DNA from 3 places in the Priestia sp. FSL R5-0597 genome. Region 1 is predicted to be linked to each of the others. Evidence: a T-box and tRNA genes for the amino acid it is inferred to sense, from the RefSeq annotation. Region 1 holds a T-box; the other regions hold tRNA genes.

Evidence for each region. A T-box is a leader RNA that pairs with one kind of tRNA and senses whether it is charged. The one in region 1 lies ahead of MKX72_RS23600 (valine--tRNA ligase), so its partner is inferred to be a tRNA-Val.
Region 2: it has a tRNA-Val gene. The T-box ahead of MKX72_RS23600 (valine--tRNA ligase) is inferred to sense a tRNA for this amino acid. The anticodon was not compared.
Region 3: it has a tRNA-Val gene. The T-box ahead of MKX72_RS23600 (valine--tRNA ligase) is inferred to sense a tRNA for this amino acid. The anticodon was not compared.

Annotation. Positions count from the first base shown of each region.
Region 1 is NZ_JBBOUZ010000001.1:4,461,236-4,467,138, reverse strand. Features, by position in the region: gene spoVID (stage VI sporulation protein D) at 1-415, shown strand, start outside; gene ysxE (spore coat protein YsxE) at 493-1,542, shown strand; gene MKX72_RS23605 (hypothetical protein) at 1,554-1,751, opposite strand; T-box leader at 1,982-2,226, shown strand; gene MKX72_RS23600 (valine--tRNA ligase) at 2,309-4,951, shown strand; gene MKX72_RS23595 (bifunctional folylpolyglutamate synthase/dihydrofolate synthase) at 5,048-5,903, shown strand, end outside.
Region 2 is NZ_JBBOUZ010000001.1:155,483-161,385, forward strand. Features, by position in the region: rRNA gene MKX72_RS00895 (23S ribosomal RNA) at 47-2,982, shown strand; rRNA gene rrf (5S ribosomal RNA) at 3,093-3,208, shown strand; tRNA gene MKX72_RS00905 (tRNA-Asn) at 3,218-3,292, shown strand; tRNA gene MKX72_RS00910 (tRNA-Glu) at 3,296-3,370, shown strand; tRNA gene MKX72_RS00915 (tRNA-Val) at 3,394-3,469, shown strand; tRNA gene MKX72_RS00920 (tRNA-Thr) at 3,474-3,549, shown strand; tRNA gene MKX72_RS00925 (tRNA-Tyr) at 3,558-3,641, shown strand; tRNA gene MKX72_RS00930 (tRNA-Gln) at 3,649-3,723, shown strand; tRNA gene MKX72_RS00935 (tRNA-Lys) at 3,728-3,800, shown strand; tRNA gene MKX72_RS00940 (tRNA-Gly) at 3,810-3,884, shown strand; tRNA gene MKX72_RS00945 (tRNA-Ala) at 3,907-3,982, shown strand; gene rocF (arginase) at 4,146-5,045, shown strand; gene MKX72_RS00955 (aspartyl-phosphate phosphatase Spo0E family protein) at 5,129-5,290, opposite strand; gene sigW (RNA polymerase sigma factor SigW) at 5,455-5,903, shown strand, end outside.
Region 3 is NZ_JBBOUZ010000001.1:207,955-213,857, reverse strand. Features, by position in the region: rRNA gene MKX72_RS01255 (23S ribosomal RNA) at 1-1,797, opposite strand, end outside; rRNA gene MKX72_RS01250 (16S ribosomal RNA) at 2,023-3,574, opposite strand; tRNA gene MKX72_RS01245 (tRNA-Gly) at 3,656-3,729, opposite strand; tRNA gene MKX72_RS01240 (tRNA-Arg) at 3,734-3,810, opposite strand; tRNA gene MKX72_RS01235 (tRNA-Leu) at 3,901-3,986, opposite strand; tRNA gene MKX72_RS01230 (tRNA-Leu) at 4,009-4,091, opposite strand; tRNA gene MKX72_RS01225 (tRNA-Lys) at 4,104-4,176, opposite strand; tRNA gene MKX72_RS01220 (tRNA-Gln) at 4,181-4,255, opposite strand; tRNA gene MKX72_RS01215 (tRNA-Asp) at 4,267-4,342, opposite strand; tRNA gene MKX72_RS01210 (tRNA-Val) at 4,371-4,446, opposite strand; tRNA gene MKX72_RS01205 (tRNA-Glu) at 4,471-4,545, opposite strand; tRNA gene MKX72_RS01200 (tRNA-Ser) at 4,555-4,645, opposite strand; tRNA gene MKX72_RS01195 (tRNA-Asn) at 4,649-4,723, opposite strand; gene MKX72_RS01190 (SprT family protein) at 4,858-5,307, opposite strand; gene cmpA (cortex morphogenetic protein CmpA) at 5,417-5,533, shown strand; gene MKX72_RS01180 (Tex family protein) at 5,591-5,903, opposite strand, start outside.

The sequences.
Region 1 (5,903 bases):
AGTCGAAGTGAAAAAAGAGGCACCAATCGAGGAAGAAAGAGAAGACAACGTGATTGAGCTCTTTCAGCTTCGTCAAGAGCAAGAAAGCTTCGAAGAATCGCAAGCTAGTGAATTAAATACGTATGCTGACGTTCAACAAGAGGCTGAGCAAGAAAAGGAAAAGATTATTGTTGAATTTCGGAAAGAAGAAAATGAAAGCGGCCGAAATGAAAACGCCCTTTATTTAACAAAGCTCTTTTCGCGGGAAGAAGAAGCTTTTTCAACGTGGAAGCTTTGTATTGTTCAAGACGGAGATTCGCTTGATACGATAGCAAACCGCTATAATACGAATGTACAAAACATTTTACGAGTGAATAATTTAGGAGATGAATATGAGCTGGAAGAAGGAAGCATCTTAAATATTCCCGTTCGTTAAAGTCGGAAAGAAAACAGTTTTGACGCATATAATGTCTTAACTGTTTTCTTTATTTTTTACGAGGAAGGAGAATATAGATGCAGCGGACAGTAGCAGACTACAAAGTATTGTTAAAAGAATATGACTTAGATGTTGACTTTATCGAAGACTACGGAAAAGTAAAAAAAGTCTATACAAAAACTGGCGTATTTGCGCTTAAAGAAATGGCGAATCATCAAGAGCGAAATCAGAACTTCATTCAAAAGTTGCAGAACGTGTATCAAAAAGGGTGGATGGGCTTTGTCCCTATTTATCAAACGAAGCGTTCTCAGCCCATTGTTTCAGATGAAAGCGGCTCGTATTACTTAATGCCGTGGCTCCCAAATAACCCAACCGAAGAGCGTGATATTCGATATCATAAATTATTTCAAGAGCTTGCTAAGCTTCACGGTGCTTCGGCGCAGGAAGTAGAAGTAAAAAAAGAAGATATAGAAAATCATTATACATCGATGAAAGAAACGTGGGAAAAACGTCAGGAAGAGCTGAAGCAGTACGTAGTAGAATGCGAGAAGAAAGTGTATATGTCCCCGTTTGAGTTGCATTACTGTACATTTTATTATGAAATGACAAGAGCGCTTGAGTTTGGTTTTGGAAAGCTCGATCAGTGGAACGATGAAATGGAAGAAAAGGAAAAGATCCGGCTGGTTACGTCTCATGGAAAGCTATCGGCTAAACATTTTATCTATGACGAACGGGGAAATGGTTTTTTTATTAACTTTGAACATGCAAAAGATGCTTCACCGATTTATGATTTGGTCTCATTTTATTTCCGTACTCTTCGCACGTACCCAGTAACTACCTATGACAGCTATGAGTGGTTTAGTACGTATGAAAAACATTTTGCTCTCAGAGAAGAGGAAAGACTGCTTTTGCACAGTTATTTAGCGTTTCCAGAACCCTTGTATCAGTGTATCGTTCAATATAGGCAGCATAAAGAAAGTAAAACGGAGCTTGAACATATGCAGTCATTTATTCGAGCATACTGGCTGACGAAAAACATTGAACAGCTCAATATTAAAATATTTGAAGTAGATCAGCAAAAAAAAATGGCAGCGGAAGCAGCTGCACAAGCCCAAGCGAACGAATAGCGCTTGGGTTTTTAAATCCAGTCCGAATATAAAGCAACCGCTAGTATGGCAAGAAGTGCCAACAACAGTACATCAAAGGTTGTGGGGAAGAATAGTGTACGTATACCTTGAAAAATTGTTAAAGGAACAATAAACTGTCCACAAGCCGCTCCTGCTGTTTTGAGCCACCGCTGCAGCTGATACGAATTTACATTTATTCGTTTCTTCATTTGTACATGCCCCTTTCAATCCACGTGCCCAGGTTAAAGTAAGTATATGAAAAAAGAAAGAAATGGTGCCATTTTTTTGAGCGGACTTTTCATTTTATTTCCAAAATTAGCGAGTGAATGAAAAAATAAAGAGCAGAACAAAAAAATTATGAATATAATCATAAAAAAATGGAGAAGATTATTGACGATTCAACATTTTTTCATATAGTATAATTAAGAGAAATTCATACATAAATACAGTGAATAGGAAGAGTACGGGATGTTCGTCTTTCAGAGAGAGAAATCAGCTGCTGTGAGATTTCTTAAGAATGTGCACTCGGAATGTCGCCTATGAGTAGCTTTTTTGAACAGCTGCATAGCTCAGTAGAAAAAGCCGGTTAATCAACCGTTATGAAATGAAGTGTATAGGCTTATCAAACGGGATACGTCTATAAAAAAAGGTGGTACCGCGAAATCAACTCCTTTCGTCCTTTTATTAGGAAAGGAGTTTTTTTATGTTTATAAAAGCTTTACACAGTTTCTAAAGACTGAAACTTTATATTATGGAGGTATACATTATGTCTGAAAAAGAAGTGACTCTTCCAACGAAGTATGATCCAAAAGCCGTTGAAGAAAATCGTTATCAGTATTGGTTAGACGGGAAGTTTTTTGAAGCAACAAATGACCCTGAAAAAGAGCCATATACAATTGTAATTCCACCCCCAAACGTAACGGGCAAGCTGCATTTAGGCCACGCTTGGGATACAACGTTACAAGACATCTTAACGCGTATGAAGCGCATGCAAGGCTATGACGTTTTATGGCTTCCCGGCATGGACCATGCGGGGATTGCAACGCAGGCAAAAGTAGAAGAAAAGCTTCGCAACGAAGGGAAAAGCCGCTACGATCTAGGCCGCGAAAATTTTGTAGCCGAAACGTGGAAATGGAAAGAAGAATATGCAAGCTTTATTCGCCAGCAGTGGTCGAAGCTAGGACTTGGCTTAGACTATTCACGCGAGCGCTTCACGCTTGATGAAGGCCTTTCTAAAGCAGTGCGCGAAGTATTCGTAACGCTTTACAAAAAAGGGTTAATCTATCGCGGAGAATATATTATTAACTGGGATCCAGCTACAAAAACAGCTCTTTCAGACATCGAGGTTATTTACAAAGATGTACAAGGTGCGTTTTATCATATGCGCTATCCGTTGGCAGATGGTTCTGGACATATTGAAATCGCAACAACTCGTCCTGAAACAATGCTAGGAGATACGGCTGTAGCTGTTCACCCTGAAGATGATCGCTATAAGCACTTAATCGGCAAAAAGGTTGTCCTTCCGATTGTAGGTCGTGAAATTCCAATCGTAGGCGATGATTATGTAGATATGGAATTCGGTTCTGGTGCGGTAAAAATTACGCCTGCTCATGACCCGAACGATTTTGAAATTGGAAACCGTCATAATTTAGAGCGTATTTTAGTGATGAATCAAGACGGCACGATGAATGACAAAGCAGGTAAATATGAAGGAATGGATCGTTTTGCTTGCCGTAAGCAAATTGTTAAAGACCTTCAAGAAGACGGCGTATTGTTCAACATTGAAGACCACATGCATTCAGTAGGTCACAGTGAACGAAGCGGTGCCGTTGTTGAACCTTATTTATCAACTCAGTGGTTTGTAAAAATGCAGCCGTTAGCAGATAAAGCAGTAGATCTTCAAAAACAAGAAGAAAAAGTAAACTTTGTGCCTGATCGTTTTGAAAAGACATACTTACACTGGATGGAAAATATTCGCGACTGGTGTATTTCGCGTCAGCTTTGGTGGGGACATCGCATTCCAGCTTGGTATCATAAAGAAACTGGAGAAGTATACGTAGATCATGAGGCTCCAGCAGATATCGAAAACTGGGAACAGGATTCAGATGTATTAGACACATGGTTCAGTTCAGCGCTATGGCCGTTCTCAACAATGGGCTGGCCGGATGTGGATGCAGCTGATTTCAAACGCTACTACCCAACAAATGTGCTTGTAACGGGCTACGACATTATTTTCTTCTGGGTATCTCGTATGATTTTTCAAGGTCTTGAATTTACGGGTAAACGTCCGTTTGACGATGTACTTATTCACGGTCTTGTACGAGATGCTGAAGGTCGTAAGATGAGTAAATCACTTGGTAACGGCGTAGATCCAATGGAAGTAATTGAGAAATACGGTGCAGATTCTCTTCGCTATTTCTTATCTACAGGAAGCTCACCAGGACAAGATTTACGCTTCAGCTTTGAAAAAGTCGAAGCGACGTGGAACTTTGCAAATAAAATTTGGAATGCTTCTCGTTTTGCATTAATGAACATGGACGGCATCACATTTGAAGAGCTTGATTTATCAGGCGAAAAGTCAGTTGCGGATAAATGGATTTTAACGCGCTTAAATGAAACGATTGAGCACGTAACAAAATTAGCTGACAAATATGAATTTGGTGAAGTTGGACGCATTCTTTATAACTTTATTTGGGATGACTTCTGCGATTGGTACATTGAAATGGCTAAACTTCCTCTTTACGGAGAAGATGAAGCAGCTAAAAAGACCACTCGCTCAATTTTAGCTTATGTACTTGATAACACAATGCGACTTTTACATCCATTCATGCCGTTTATTACTGAAGAAATTTGGCAAAGCTTGCCGCATGAAGGTGAATCAATTACAGTAGCTAAATGGCCGGAAGTACGCGCTGAGCTTTCGGATAAAGAAGCTGCTAACGATATGCGTTTACTTGTAGATATTATCCGTGCTGTTCGTAACATTCGTGCTGAAGTGAACACGCCGATGAGCAAACAAGTAAAATTATTTATTAAAGCTAAAGATGAAAATATTCAAAGTCAGCTTGAAAAGAATCGTGCGTATGTAGAACGTTTCTGTAATCCAAGTGAGCTTGTGATTTCAACCGATGTTTCATTAGATGAAAAAGCGATGACTGCTGTTGTAACAGGCGCAGAATTAATTTTACCTCTTGAAGGTTTAATTAATATCGAAGAAGAAATCGCCCGTTTAGAAAAAGAATACGATAAGTTAAACAAAGAAGTAGAACGTGTACAAAAGAAATTAAACAACCAAGGCTTTATTGCAAAAGCGCCTGCTAAAGTAGTAGAAGAAGAGCGTGCAAAAGAGCAAGATTACGTTGAAAAACGTGAAGCTGTTCAGTCTCGTATTGCTGAATTACGCGGATAATCAATGGGTTAATAAACTAACAGAAAAAGCGTGGCTTGTATAGCGACGCTTTTTCTTTACATAATAATAGCGATGGAAAAGAAAGGTGAATAAAAGATGATAACGACATATGAAGAAGCGCTTGATTGGATTCATAACAGACTTCGCTTTGGAATCAAGCCGGGGTTAGAACGAATGGAATGGATGCTAGAGCAGCTTGATTTTCCGCAGCAAAATATAAATGCTATTCACGTTGCTGGAACGAATGGTAAAGGTTCTACTGTTTCGTATTTGCGAAATATGTTAGAAGAAGCAGGGTATAAAGTTGGAACGTTTACTTCCCCTTATATCGAAACATTTAATGAGCGGATTAGCGTGAATGGACAGCCTATTTCAAATGAAGCAATGACCGCTCTTGTTCAGGAAGTAAAGCCTGTAGTGGAGCGACTAGAACATACGGACTTAGGGTCAGCAACGGAATTTGAAGTGATTACAATCATGGCTTTTCTTTATTTCGGCTATCATGATTCAGTTGACTATGTTGTGTTTGAAACAGGTCTTGGGGGACGATATGATTCAACAAATGTTGTGAATCCTATGGTTAGTATTATTACAAACATTGGATTTGATCACATGGCGATACTAGGTGATACGGTAGAAGAAATTGCAGCAGAAAAAGCGGGGATTATTAAAAAAGAAGTCCCTATTATTACTGGTGCAGAGCAAGTAAAGGCGCTTGACGTCATTACAGAAGAGGCAAATTTGAAGCAGGCTTCGTTATTTGTGTTAGGAAAAGAATTTAAAATTGAAAACTATGAGCCCTTAGCAAATGGAGAAGGCTTTACGTTAAAAACGCCGTATGGTACATTTGAACACTTGCAATTAAATATGCTTGGCTATCATCAAGTTAAAAATGCAGCTTTGGCTGTGATGGCCGTTTGTTATTTAAAAGAAAAGAAAAAGCTTTCTATCT
Region 2 (5,903 bases), 4.3 Mb from region 1:
AACCAATAAATAACACAACTTTATGTTGTACCATTTATTCGCTAATGGTTAAGTTAGAAAGGGCGCACGGTGAATGCCTTGGCACTAGGAGCCGATGAAGGACGGGACTAACACCGATATGCTTCGGGGAGCTGTAAGTGAGCTTTGATCCGGAGATTTCCGAATGGGGAAACCCACTGTTCGTAATGGAACAGTATCTTTATCTGAATACATAGGATATTGAAGGCAGACCCGGGGAACTGAAACATCTAAGTACCCGGAGGAAGAGAAAGCAAATGCGATTTCCTGAGTAGCGGCGAGCGAAACGGAATTAGCCCAAACCAAGAGGCTTGCCTCTTGGGGTTGTAGGACACTCTATACGGAGTTACAAAGGAACGAAGTAAATGAAGCGACCTGGAAAGGTCCGTCGAAGAAGGTAACAACCCTGTAGTTGAAACTTCGTTCCCTCTTGAGTGGATCCTGAGTACGGCGGAACACGTGAAATTCCGTCGGAAGCTGGGAGGACCATCTCCCAAGGCTAAATACTACCTAGTGACCGATAGTGAACCAGTACCGTGAGGGAAAGGTGAAAAGCACCCCGGAAGGGGAGTGAAAGAGATCCTGAAACCGTGTGCCTACAAGTAGTCAGAGCCCGTTAATGGGTGATGGCGTGCCTTTTGTAGAATGAACCGGCGAGTTACGATCCCATGCAAGGTTAAGCTGATAAGGCGGAGCCGTAGCGAAAGCGAGTCTGAATAGGGCGTTTAGTATGTGGTTGTAGACCCGAAACCAGGTGATCTACCCATGTCCAGGGTGAAGTTCAGGTAACACTGAATGGAGGCCCGAACCCACGCACGTTGAAAAGTGCGGGGATGAGGTGTGGGTAGCGGAGAAATTCCAATCGAACCTGGAGATAGCTGGTTCTCTCCGAAATAGCTTTAGGGCTAGCCTCATGTTGTGAGAGTCTTGGAGGTAGAGCACTGATTGGACTAGGGGCCCCCAACGGGTTACCGAATTCAGTCAAACTCCGAATGCCAAAGACTTATCCATGGGAGTCAGACTGCGAGTGATAAGATCCGTAGTCAAAAGGGAAACAGCCCAGACCACCAGCTAAGGTCCCCAAGTATACGTTAAGTGGAAAAGGATGTGGAGTTGCTTAGACAACCAGGATGTTGGCTTAGAAGCAGCCACCATTTAAAGAGTGCGTAATAGCTCACTGGTCGAGTGACTCTGCGCCGAAAATGTACCGGGGCTAAACGTATCACCGAAGCTGTGGATTGACATCTTTGATGTCAGTGGTAGGAGAGCGTTCTAAGTGCAGCGAAGTCAGACCGTAAGGACTGGTGGAGCGCTTAGAAGTGAGAATGCCGGTATGAGTAGCGAAAGACAAGTGAGAATCTTGTCCACCGAATGCCTAAGGTTTCCTGAGGAAGGCTCGTCCGCTCAGGGTTAGTCGGGACCTAAGCCGAGGCTGAAAAGCGTAGGCGATGGCCAACAGGTTGATATTCCTGTACCACCTCCCCGCCGTTTGAGTAATGGGGGGACGCAGTAGGATAGGGTAAGCGCGCTGCTGGATATGCGCGTTCAAGCAGTTAGGCTGATGAGTAGGCAAATCCGCTCATCATAAAGGCTGAGCTGTGATGACGAGGGAATTATAGTACCGAAGTTCCTGATTCCACACTGCCAAGAAAAGCCTCTAGCGAGGCGGGAGGTGCCCGTACCGCAAACCGACACAGGTAGGCGAGGAGAGAATCCTAAGGTGATCGAGAGAACTCTCGTTAAGGAACTCGGCAAAATGACCCCGTAACTTCGGGAGAAGGGGTGCTCTGGTAGGGTGTATAGCCCGAGAGAGCCGCAGTGAATAGGCCCAGGCGACTGTTTAGCAAAAACACAGGTCTCTGCGAAGCCGCAAGGCGAAGTATAGGGGCTGACGCCTGCCCGGTGCTGGAAGGTTAAGAGGAGGGGTTATCCTTTGGGAGAAGCTCTGAATCGAAGCCCCAGTAAACGGCGGCCGTAACTATAACGGTCCTAAGGTAGCGAAATTCCTTGTCGGGTAAGTTCCGACCCGCACGAAAGGCGTAACGATCTGGGCACTGTCTCAACGAGAGACTCGGTGAAATTATAGTACCTGTGAAGATGCAGGTTACCCGCGACAGGACGGAAAGACCCCGTGGAGCTTTACTGTAGCCTGATATTGAATTTTGGTACAGCTTGTACAGGATAGGTAGGAGCCTGAGAAGCCGGAGCGCTAGCTTCGGTGGAGGCGTCGGTGGGATACTACCCTGGCTGTATTGAAATTCTAACCCGCGGCCCTGATCGGGCCGGGAGACAGTGTCAGGTGGGCAGTTTGACTGGGGCGGTCGCCTCCTAAAATGTAACGGAGGCGCCCAAAGGTTCCCTCAGAATGGTTGGAAATCATTCGTAGAGTGTAAAGGCACAAGGGAGCTTGACTGCGAGACCTACAAGTCGAGCAGGGACGAAAGTCGGGCTTAGTGATCCGGTGGTTCCGCATGGAAGGGCCATCGCTCAACGGATAAAAGCTACCCCGGGGATAACAGGCTTATCTCCCCCAAGAGTCCACATCGACGGGGAGGTTTGGCACCTCGATGTCGGCTCATCGCATCCTGGGGCTGTAGTCGGTCCCAAGGGTTGGGCTGTTCGCCCATTAAAGCGGTACGCGAGCTGGGTTCAGAACGTCGTGAGACAGTTCGGTCCCTATCCGTCGTGGGCGTAGGAAATTTGAGAGGAGCTGTCCTTAGTACGAGAGGACCGGGATGGACACACCGCTGGTGTACCAGTTGTCTTGCCAAAGGCATCGCTGGGTAGCTATGTGTGGACGGGATAAGTGCTGAAAGCATCTAAGCATGAAGCCCCCCTCAAGATGAGATTTCCCATAGCGCAAGCTAGTAAGATCCCTGAAAGATGATCAGGTTGATAGGTCAGAGGTGGAAGCGTGGCGACATGTGTAGCTGACTGATACTAATCGATCGAGGACTTAACCAAACTTTAAAAGCGTAAGCTTTACTCAGCAACCTGTTACCTAGTTTTGAGAGAACAAAACTTTTTCAAAAAAAGTCTTGCTTTCTTTATCAAATCATGTATAATATAATTTGTCTGGTGGCGATAGCGAAGAGGTCACACCCGTTCCCATACCGAACACGGAAGTTAAGCTCTTTAGCGCCGATGGTAGTTGGGACTTTGTCCCTGTGAGAGTAGGACGTTGCCAGGCTATTATTATTCCACAGTAGCTCAGTGGTAGAGCTATCGGCTGTTAACCGATCGGTCGTAGGTTCGAGTCCTACCTGTGGAGCCAACTGGCCCGTTGGTCAAGCGGTTAAGACACCGCCCTTTCACGGCGGTAACACGGGTTCGAATCCCGTACGGGTCACCATTTATTTTTATCTACATAATAGTGGAGGATTAGCTCAGCTGGGAGAGCACCTGCCTTACAAGCAGGGGGTCGGCGGTTCGATCCCGTCATCCTCCACCACCGTGCCGGTGTAGCTCAACTGGTAGAGCAACTGACTTGTAATCAGTAGGTTGGGGGTTCAAGTCCTCTTGCCGGCACCATTTATATCGGAGGGGTAGCGAAGTGGCTAAACGCGGCGGACTGTAAATCCGCTCCTTCGGGTTCGGCAGTTCGAATCTGCCCCCCTCCACCATTTTTATTGGGCTATCGCCAAGCGGTAAGGCAACGGATTTTGATTCCGTCATGCGTTGGTTCGAATCCAGCTAGCCCAGCCATAGAGAGCCATTAGCTCAGTTGGTAGAGCATCTGACTTTTAATCAGAGGGTCGAAGGTTCGAGTCCTTCATGGCTCATTTTAATAAGCGGAAGTAGTTCAGTGGTAGAACACCACCTTGCCAAGGTGGGGGTCGCGAGTTCGAACCTCGTCTTCCGCTCCATTTCTATATAAAAAAACATATTGGGGCCTTAGCTCAGCTGGGAGAGCGCCTGCCTTGCACGCAGGAGGTCAGCGGTTCGATCCCGCTAGGCTCCACCATACATATAAACGTACAACCTTTAAGCAATTTGCTTAAAGGTTTTTTTGTGTAGTTTCTACAAATTAGAATTGTATATATATTCAAAAAAGTGTCGAGTTGAGCCATCGCTCATTTAGCCGTTACAATAAGAGAGTAGCAACATTTGTGATGGGGGGACATATTATGAATAAGCTTTCAATTATTGGAGTACCAATGGATTTAGGTCAAACTCGCCGAGGGGTCGATATGGGGCCAAGTGCGATACGATATGCAGGTGTTATGGAACGCATCGAGAATATTGGATATAGTGTAGAAGATAAAGGGAATATTGAAATTGCCTTAGCTGAACGAGTACATAGTGATGAAAATACAAACTTAAAGAATTTAAAAGCTGTAGCGGATGCTAGCGAAAGACTTGCTCAGACCGTAAGTGATGTTATTACAAATAAAAGGTTTCCTTTAGTGCTAGGGGGAGATCACAGCATCGCTATCGGAACACTAGCAGGAGTAAGTCGTCATTATAAAAATTTGGGCGTAATTTGGTATGATGCACACGGAGATTTAAATACAGCAGATACGTCTCCTTCCGGAAATATTCACGGTATGCCATTGGCGGCAAGTATAGGTATAGGAGACGAAGCATTGACTCGAATTGGTGGCTATGCCCCTAAAGTCAAGCCCGAGAATATTGTGATTATCGGAGCCCGTTCTTTAGATGAAGGAGAAAAAGAGCTAATAAAGGAAAAAGGAATTAAAGTGTATACGATGCATGAGATAGATCGAATGGGTATGACAAAAGTAATGGAAGAAACAATTTTATATTTGCGTGATAAAACAGATGGCGTTCATCTATCACTCGATTTAGATGGACTGGATCCACATGATGCACCTGGAGTAGGAACGCCAGTTATCGGTGGAATAAGCTACAGAGAAAGTCATTTAGCTATGGAGATGTTGGCAGAATCTCAGCTAATCACTTCTGCCGAGTTTGTGGAAGTGAATCCTATTTTAGATGAGCGGAATAAAACAGCTACCGTAGCTGTTGCATTAATGGGCTCACTTTTAGGAGAAAAATTAGTATAAAACATTATTGCCTACCAAAAGGTACATGAAACATATGTGAAGGTAAAAAAAAAGAAGCTCTTAGTTCAGATTCTAGAGCTTCTTTATATAGAGAAAAACTTTTCATATTCATTTAATAGACCATCTAGCTCTGAGCTTACTCTCACCACTGTTAGTGATGATAAAGGATTTTCTGCTGCAAGAGTGACCATGTTATTTCTACATTCTTCAATTTGATTCAAAAGGTTTTCTTTTGTATGAGTCAAGCTTTCCACTCCTCTTCTTTTCATCTATACTAATTACATAACCTACGTACGATCTTTTTAAACGTATTTGACAAATTTTTGTTAAAATAATTAAGCATAAGTGAAACTTTATGATAAAGTACACGTATATATACTATCCCGCAATGGGCGGAGGTAACCGTTACATGGATTTATTATTAAAAAGAAAAATAAAAAAAGTAAAAAAAGGTGACCAGGATGCGTTTGCTGACATAGTAGAATATCACAAGGATAAACTTTTTCATCTATGTTATCGAATGCTAGGAAACCGGGAAGAAGCGCAAGACGCTGCACAAGAAGCGTTTATTCGAGCCTATGTAAATATTCATAGCTATGACACGAGTAAAAAGTTTTCCACCTGGCTATATCGAATTGCTACAAATCTTTGTATTGATCGAATTCGTAAAAAAAAGCCAGACTATTATTTAGATGCAGAAGTAGCCGGGACCGACGGGTTAAATATGTACTCTCAAATAGCTGCCGATCAGGCCTTACCAGAGGAAGAGCTAGAGCAAGTAGAATTGCAAGAATTCATTCAGTCGGAAATATTAAAGCTACCTGAGAAATATCGAACTGTCATTGTCCTAAAATATAT
Region 3 (5,903 bases), 4.3 Mb from region 1:
TATTCACTGCGGCTCTCTCGGGCTATACACCCTACCAGAGCACCCCTTCTCCCGAAGTTACGGGGTCATTTTGCCGAGTTCCTTAACGAGAGTTCTCTCGATCACCTTAGGATTCTCTCCTCGCCTACCTGTGTCGGTTTGCGGTACGGGCACCTCCCGCCTCGCTAGAGGCTTTTCTTGGCAGTGTGGAATCAGGAACTTCGGTACTATAGTTCCCTCGTCATCACAGCTCAGCTTTCATGATGAGCGGATTTGCCTACTCATCAGCCTAACTGCTTGAACGCGCATATCCAGCAGCGCGCTTACCCTATCCTACTGCGTCCCCCCATTACTCAAACGGCGGGGAGGTGGTACAGGAATATCAACCTGTTGGCCATCGCCTACGCTTTTCAGCCTCGGCTTAGGTCCCGACTAACCCTGAGCGGACGAGCCTTCCTCAGGAAACCTTAGGCATTCGGTGGACAAGATTCTCACTTGTCTTTCGCTACTCATACCGGCATTCTCACTTCTAAGCGCTCCACCAGTCCTTACGGTCTGACTTCGCTGCACTTAGAACGCTCTCCTACCACTGACATCAAAGATGTCAATCCACAGCTTCGGTGATACGTTTAGCCCCGGTACATTTTCGGCGCAGAGTCACTCGACCAGTGAGCTATTACGCACTCTTTAAATGGTGGCTGCTTCTAAGCCAACATCCTGGTTGTCTAAGCAACTCCACATCCTTTTCCACTTAACGTATACTTGGGGACCTTAGCTGGTGGTCTGGGCTGTTTCCCTTTTGACTACGGATCTTATCACTCGCAGTCTGACTCCCATGGATAAGTCTTTGGCATTCGGAGTTTGACTGAATTCGGTAACCCGTTGGGGGCCCCTAGTCCAATCAGTGCTCTACCTCCAAGACTCTCACAACATGAGGCTAGCCCTAAAGCTATTTCGGAGAGAACCAGCTATCTCCAGGTTCGATTGGAATTTCTCCGCTACCCACACCTCATCCCCGCACTTTTCAACGTGCGTGGGTTCGGGCCTCCATTCAGTGTTACCTGAACTTCACCCTGGACATGGGTAGATCACCTGGTTTCGGGTCTACAACCACATACTAAACGCCCTATTCAGACTCGCTTTCGCTACGGCTCCGCCTTATCAGCTTAACCTTGCATGGGATCGTAACTCGCCGGTTCATTCTACAAAAGGCACGCCATCACCCGTTAACGGGCTCTGACTACTTGTAGGCACACGGTTTCAGGATCTCTTTCACTCCCCTTCCGGGGTGCTTTTCACCTTTCCCTCACGGTACTGGTTCACTATCGGTCACTAGGTAGTATTTAGCCTTGGGAGATGGTCCTCCCAGCTTCCGACGGAATTTCACGTGTTCCGCCGTACTCAGGATCCACTCAAGAGGGAACGAAGTTTCAACTACAGGGTTGTTACCTTCTTCGACGGACCTTTCCAGGTCGCTTCATTTACTTCGTTCCTTTGTAACTCCGTATAGAGTGTCCTACAACCCCAAGAGGCAAGCCTCTTGGTTTGGGCTAATTCCGTTTCGCTCGCCGCTACTCAGGAAATCGCATTTGCTTTCTCTTCCTCCGGGTACTTAGATGTTTCAGTTCCCCGGGTCTGCCTTCAATATCCTATGTATTCAGATAAAGATACTGTTCCATTACGAACAGTGGGTTTCCCCATTCGGAAATCTCCGGATCAAAGCTCACTTACAGCTCCCCGAAGCATATCGGTGTTAGTCCCGTCCTTCATCGGCTCCTAGTGCCAAGGCATTCACCGTGCGCCCTTTCTAACTTAACCATTAGCGAATAAATGGTACAACATAAAGTTGTGTTATTTATTGGTTTGATTAAAGAAAAGTTTCACTTTTCCTCAGCAATTACTGTTATCTAGTTTTCAAAGAACAATCGCAACCAAAATTCTTCTTATCTAATAAGAAGAAAGTAGTGTGCTTTCTATAATTGAGAGATTGAACTCTCAAAACTGAACAAAGTGTCAAAACGTACGTCATGTAAAAATCCTTAGAAAGGAGGTGATCCAGCCGCACCTTCCGATACGGCTACCTTGTTACGACTTCACCCCAATCATCTGTCCCACCTTAGGCGGCTAGCTCCTTACGGTTACTCCACCGACTTCGGGTGTTACAAACTCTCGTGGTGTGACGGGCGGTGTGTACAAGGCCCGGGAACGTATTCACCGCGGCATGCTGATCCGCGATTACTAGCGATTCCAGCTTCATGTAGGCGAGTTGCAGCCTACAATCCGAACTGAGAATGGTTTTATGGGATTGGCTTGACCTCGCGGTCTTGCAGCCCTTTGTACCATCCATTGTAGCACGTGTGTAGCCCAGGTCATAAGGGGCATGATGATTTGACGTCATCCCCACCTTCCTCCGGTTTGTCACCGGCAGTCACCTTAGAGTGCCCAACTAAATGCTGGCAACTAAGATCAAGGGTTGCGCTCGTTGCGGGACTTAACCCAACATCTCACGACACGAGCTGACGACAACCATGCACCACCTGTCACTCTGTCCCCCGAAGGGGAACGCTCTATCTCTAGAGTTGTCAGAGGATGTCAAGACCTGGTAAGGTTCTTCGCGTTGCTTCGAATTAAACCACATGCTCCACCGCTTGTGCGGGCCCCCGTCAATTCCTTTGAGTTTCAGTCTTGCGACCGTACTCCCCAGGCGGAGTGCTTAATGCGTTAGCTGCAGCACTAAAGGGCGGAAACCCTCTAACACTTAGCACTCATCGTTTACGGCGTGGACTACCAGGGTATCTAATCCTGTTTGCTCCCCACGCTTTCGCGCCTCAGCGTCAGTTACAGACCAAAAAGCCGCCTTCGCCACTGGTGTTCCTCCACATCTCTACGCATTTCACCGCTACACGTGGAATTCCGCTTTTCTCTTCTGCACTCAAGTTCCCCAGTTTCCAATGACCCTCCACGGTTGAGCCGTGGGCTTTCACATCAGACTTAAGAAACCGCCTGCGCGCGCTTTACGCCCAATAATTCCGGATAACGCTTGCCACCTACGTATTACCGCGGCTGCTGGCACGTAGTTAGCCGTGGCTTTCTGGTTAGGTACCGTCAAGGTACGAGCAGTTACTCTCGTACTTGTTCTTCCCTAACAACAGAGTTTTACGACCCGAAAGCCTTCATCACTCACGCGGCGTTGCTCCGTCAGACTTTCGTCCATTGCGGAAGATTCCCTACTGCTGCCTCCCGTAGGAGTCTGGGCCGTGTCTCAGTCCCAGTGTGGCCGATCACCCTCTCAGGTCGGCTATGCATCGTTGCCTTGGTGAGCCGTTACCTCACCAACTAGCTAATGCACCGCGGGCCCATCTGTAAGTGATAGCCGAAACCATCTTTCAATCATCTCCCATGAAGGAGAAGATCCTATCCGGTATTAGCTTCGGTTTCCCGAAGTTATCCCAGTCTTACAGGCAGGTTGCCCACGTGTTACTCACCCGTCCGCCGCTAACGTCATAGAAGCAAGCTTCTAATCAGTTCGCTCGACTTGCATGTATTAGGCACGCCGCCAGCGTTCATCCTGAGCCAGGATCAAACTCTCCGAAGAAATGTTTGACTTGCTCATTTAAAAAATAAAAATTAACGTTGACGTTTGTCGCTTTGTTCAGTTTTCAAAGTTCAATATATTTGGAGCGGGTGATGAGAATCGAACTCACGACATCAGCTTGGAAGGCTGAGGTTTTACCACTAAACTACACCCGCAATATGGCGCGCCCGAGAGGAGTCGAACCCCTAACCTTTTGATCCGTAGTCAAACGCTCTATCCAATTGAGCTACGGGCGCTTCTTATGATGTTTACCGCCGTTGTTTTGGCGACTTTATTATAATATCATTTCTATTTTCTTATGTCAACACTTTTTTAAAAAGTTTTTTTGGTGCGGCCGAGAGGACTTGAACCTCCACGGGGTCGCCCCCACTAGGCCCTCAACCTAGCGCGTCTGCCATTCCGCCACGACCGCTAAATACACAAAATGAATAAGATGCGGGTGAAGGGACTTGAACCCCCACGTCGTAAAGACACTAGATCCTAAGTCTAGCGCGTCTGCCAATTCCGCCACACCCGCAAGAAATGAAAATGAGCCATGAAGGACTCGAACCTTCGACCCTCTGATTAAAAGTCAGATGCTCTACCAACTGAGCTAATGGCTCTTTATGGCTGGGCTAGCTGGATTCGAACCAACGCATGACGGAATCAAAATCCGTTGCCTTACCGCTTGGCGATAGCCCAATAATTTAAAATGGCGGTCCCGACGGGAATCGAACCCGCGATCTCCTGCGTGACAGGCAGGCATGTTAACCGCTACACCACGGGACCATCCAAAATTATGTATAAAACAGTCAAATGGTGGAGGATGACGGGATCGAACCGCCGACCCCCTGCTTGTAAGGCAGGTGCTCTCCCAGCTGAGCTAATCCTCCACAGAATATGTAAATAAAAATCAATGGTGACCCGTACGGGATTCGAACCCGTGTTACCGCCGTGAAAGGGCGGTGTCTTAACCGCTTGACCAACGGGCCATTATAAAATGGCGGAGAAGGAGGGATTTGAACCCTCGCGCCGCTTACACGACCTACACCCTTAGCAGGGGCGCCTCTTCAGCCACTTGAGTACTTCTCCATATGGCTCCACAGGTAGGACTCGAACCTACGACCGATCGGTTAACAGCCGATAGCTCTACCACTGAGCTACTGTGGAATAATATTTATCAGACTTCTTACATTGTAATCGACATTATATGTAATGTCAATAAGTTTTTGTAATTTCTTTGCCGTTTATTTGAGACGGCTTTATTAATTTACCATAATGAATCTATTTTAGTCAAGCATCTTCTACATTTTTTTTAATTTACCTTTACACTTCCCACAAACATATTTAACTGTGTTCACTTTTCTTTTTCGAACATATTTTTGATCACACTGCATACATACATATATGTGCTCTTTTTTCTTTCCATCACTTTCTTTTTTCAATGCCTGACAAAATCGAGGTGCGTCTACTTCTTTCATTAACCTTTTAAAGTCTTGATCTCCATGCTTATACCCTTTCCCCTCAATATGCAAATGATAGTGACAGAGCTCATGTTTAATAATTTCTACTATTTCTTGTGTGCCATATTGTTCAAAGTATTTGTAGTTTACTTCTATATTAGATGTACGTAACAAATACCTTCCGCCTGTCGTACGTAACCGAGAATTAAAAGTGGCTTCATGACGAAATGGTTTGTGAAACAGCTTCAATGAAATTTCTTCTACAAGTATTTGTAAATCCTTATCATTCATCTTATATACTCCTCTACTGTATGAAATCACCTGACTAGCTCTTTGGGCATACACTTCATTACATACTCACTATTCACCTTATCATAAATGAAAAGGAGTGATTGCCCTTATGCCAATGTGGCTACAAAAACAAATGAGGCGCGCTTATTCTGAAAAAGACCGTGCACAAATAAAATTGCTCAACCAATGTTGGTTTTTTTATCAAAAAAATAATTCCGCTTCTTAAATCACTTCTTTTTACAAATAAAATTGCCTTTTCAGAAAATCTGAAAAGGCAATTTTATTATTGATGGGGCGGAATCATCGTCAGTGCAACTCTTCCTTTTTTCATATCTACGTCTTCTACCCACACATTCACCAAATCTCCTACTGAAACGACATCGAGGGGATGCTTAACGTACCGATTCGTTAATTTAGAAATATGGACTAGACCGTCTTGCTTAACTCCTATATCGATGAACGCTCCGAAGTCTACGACGTTTCGCACCGTTCCTTCAAGCTGAATACCTTTTGCTAGATCCTCTAGCTTCAAAATATCCTGACGGAGCAAAGGTTTTGGCAGTTCATCACGAGGATCTCTTTCCGGTCTTACGAGC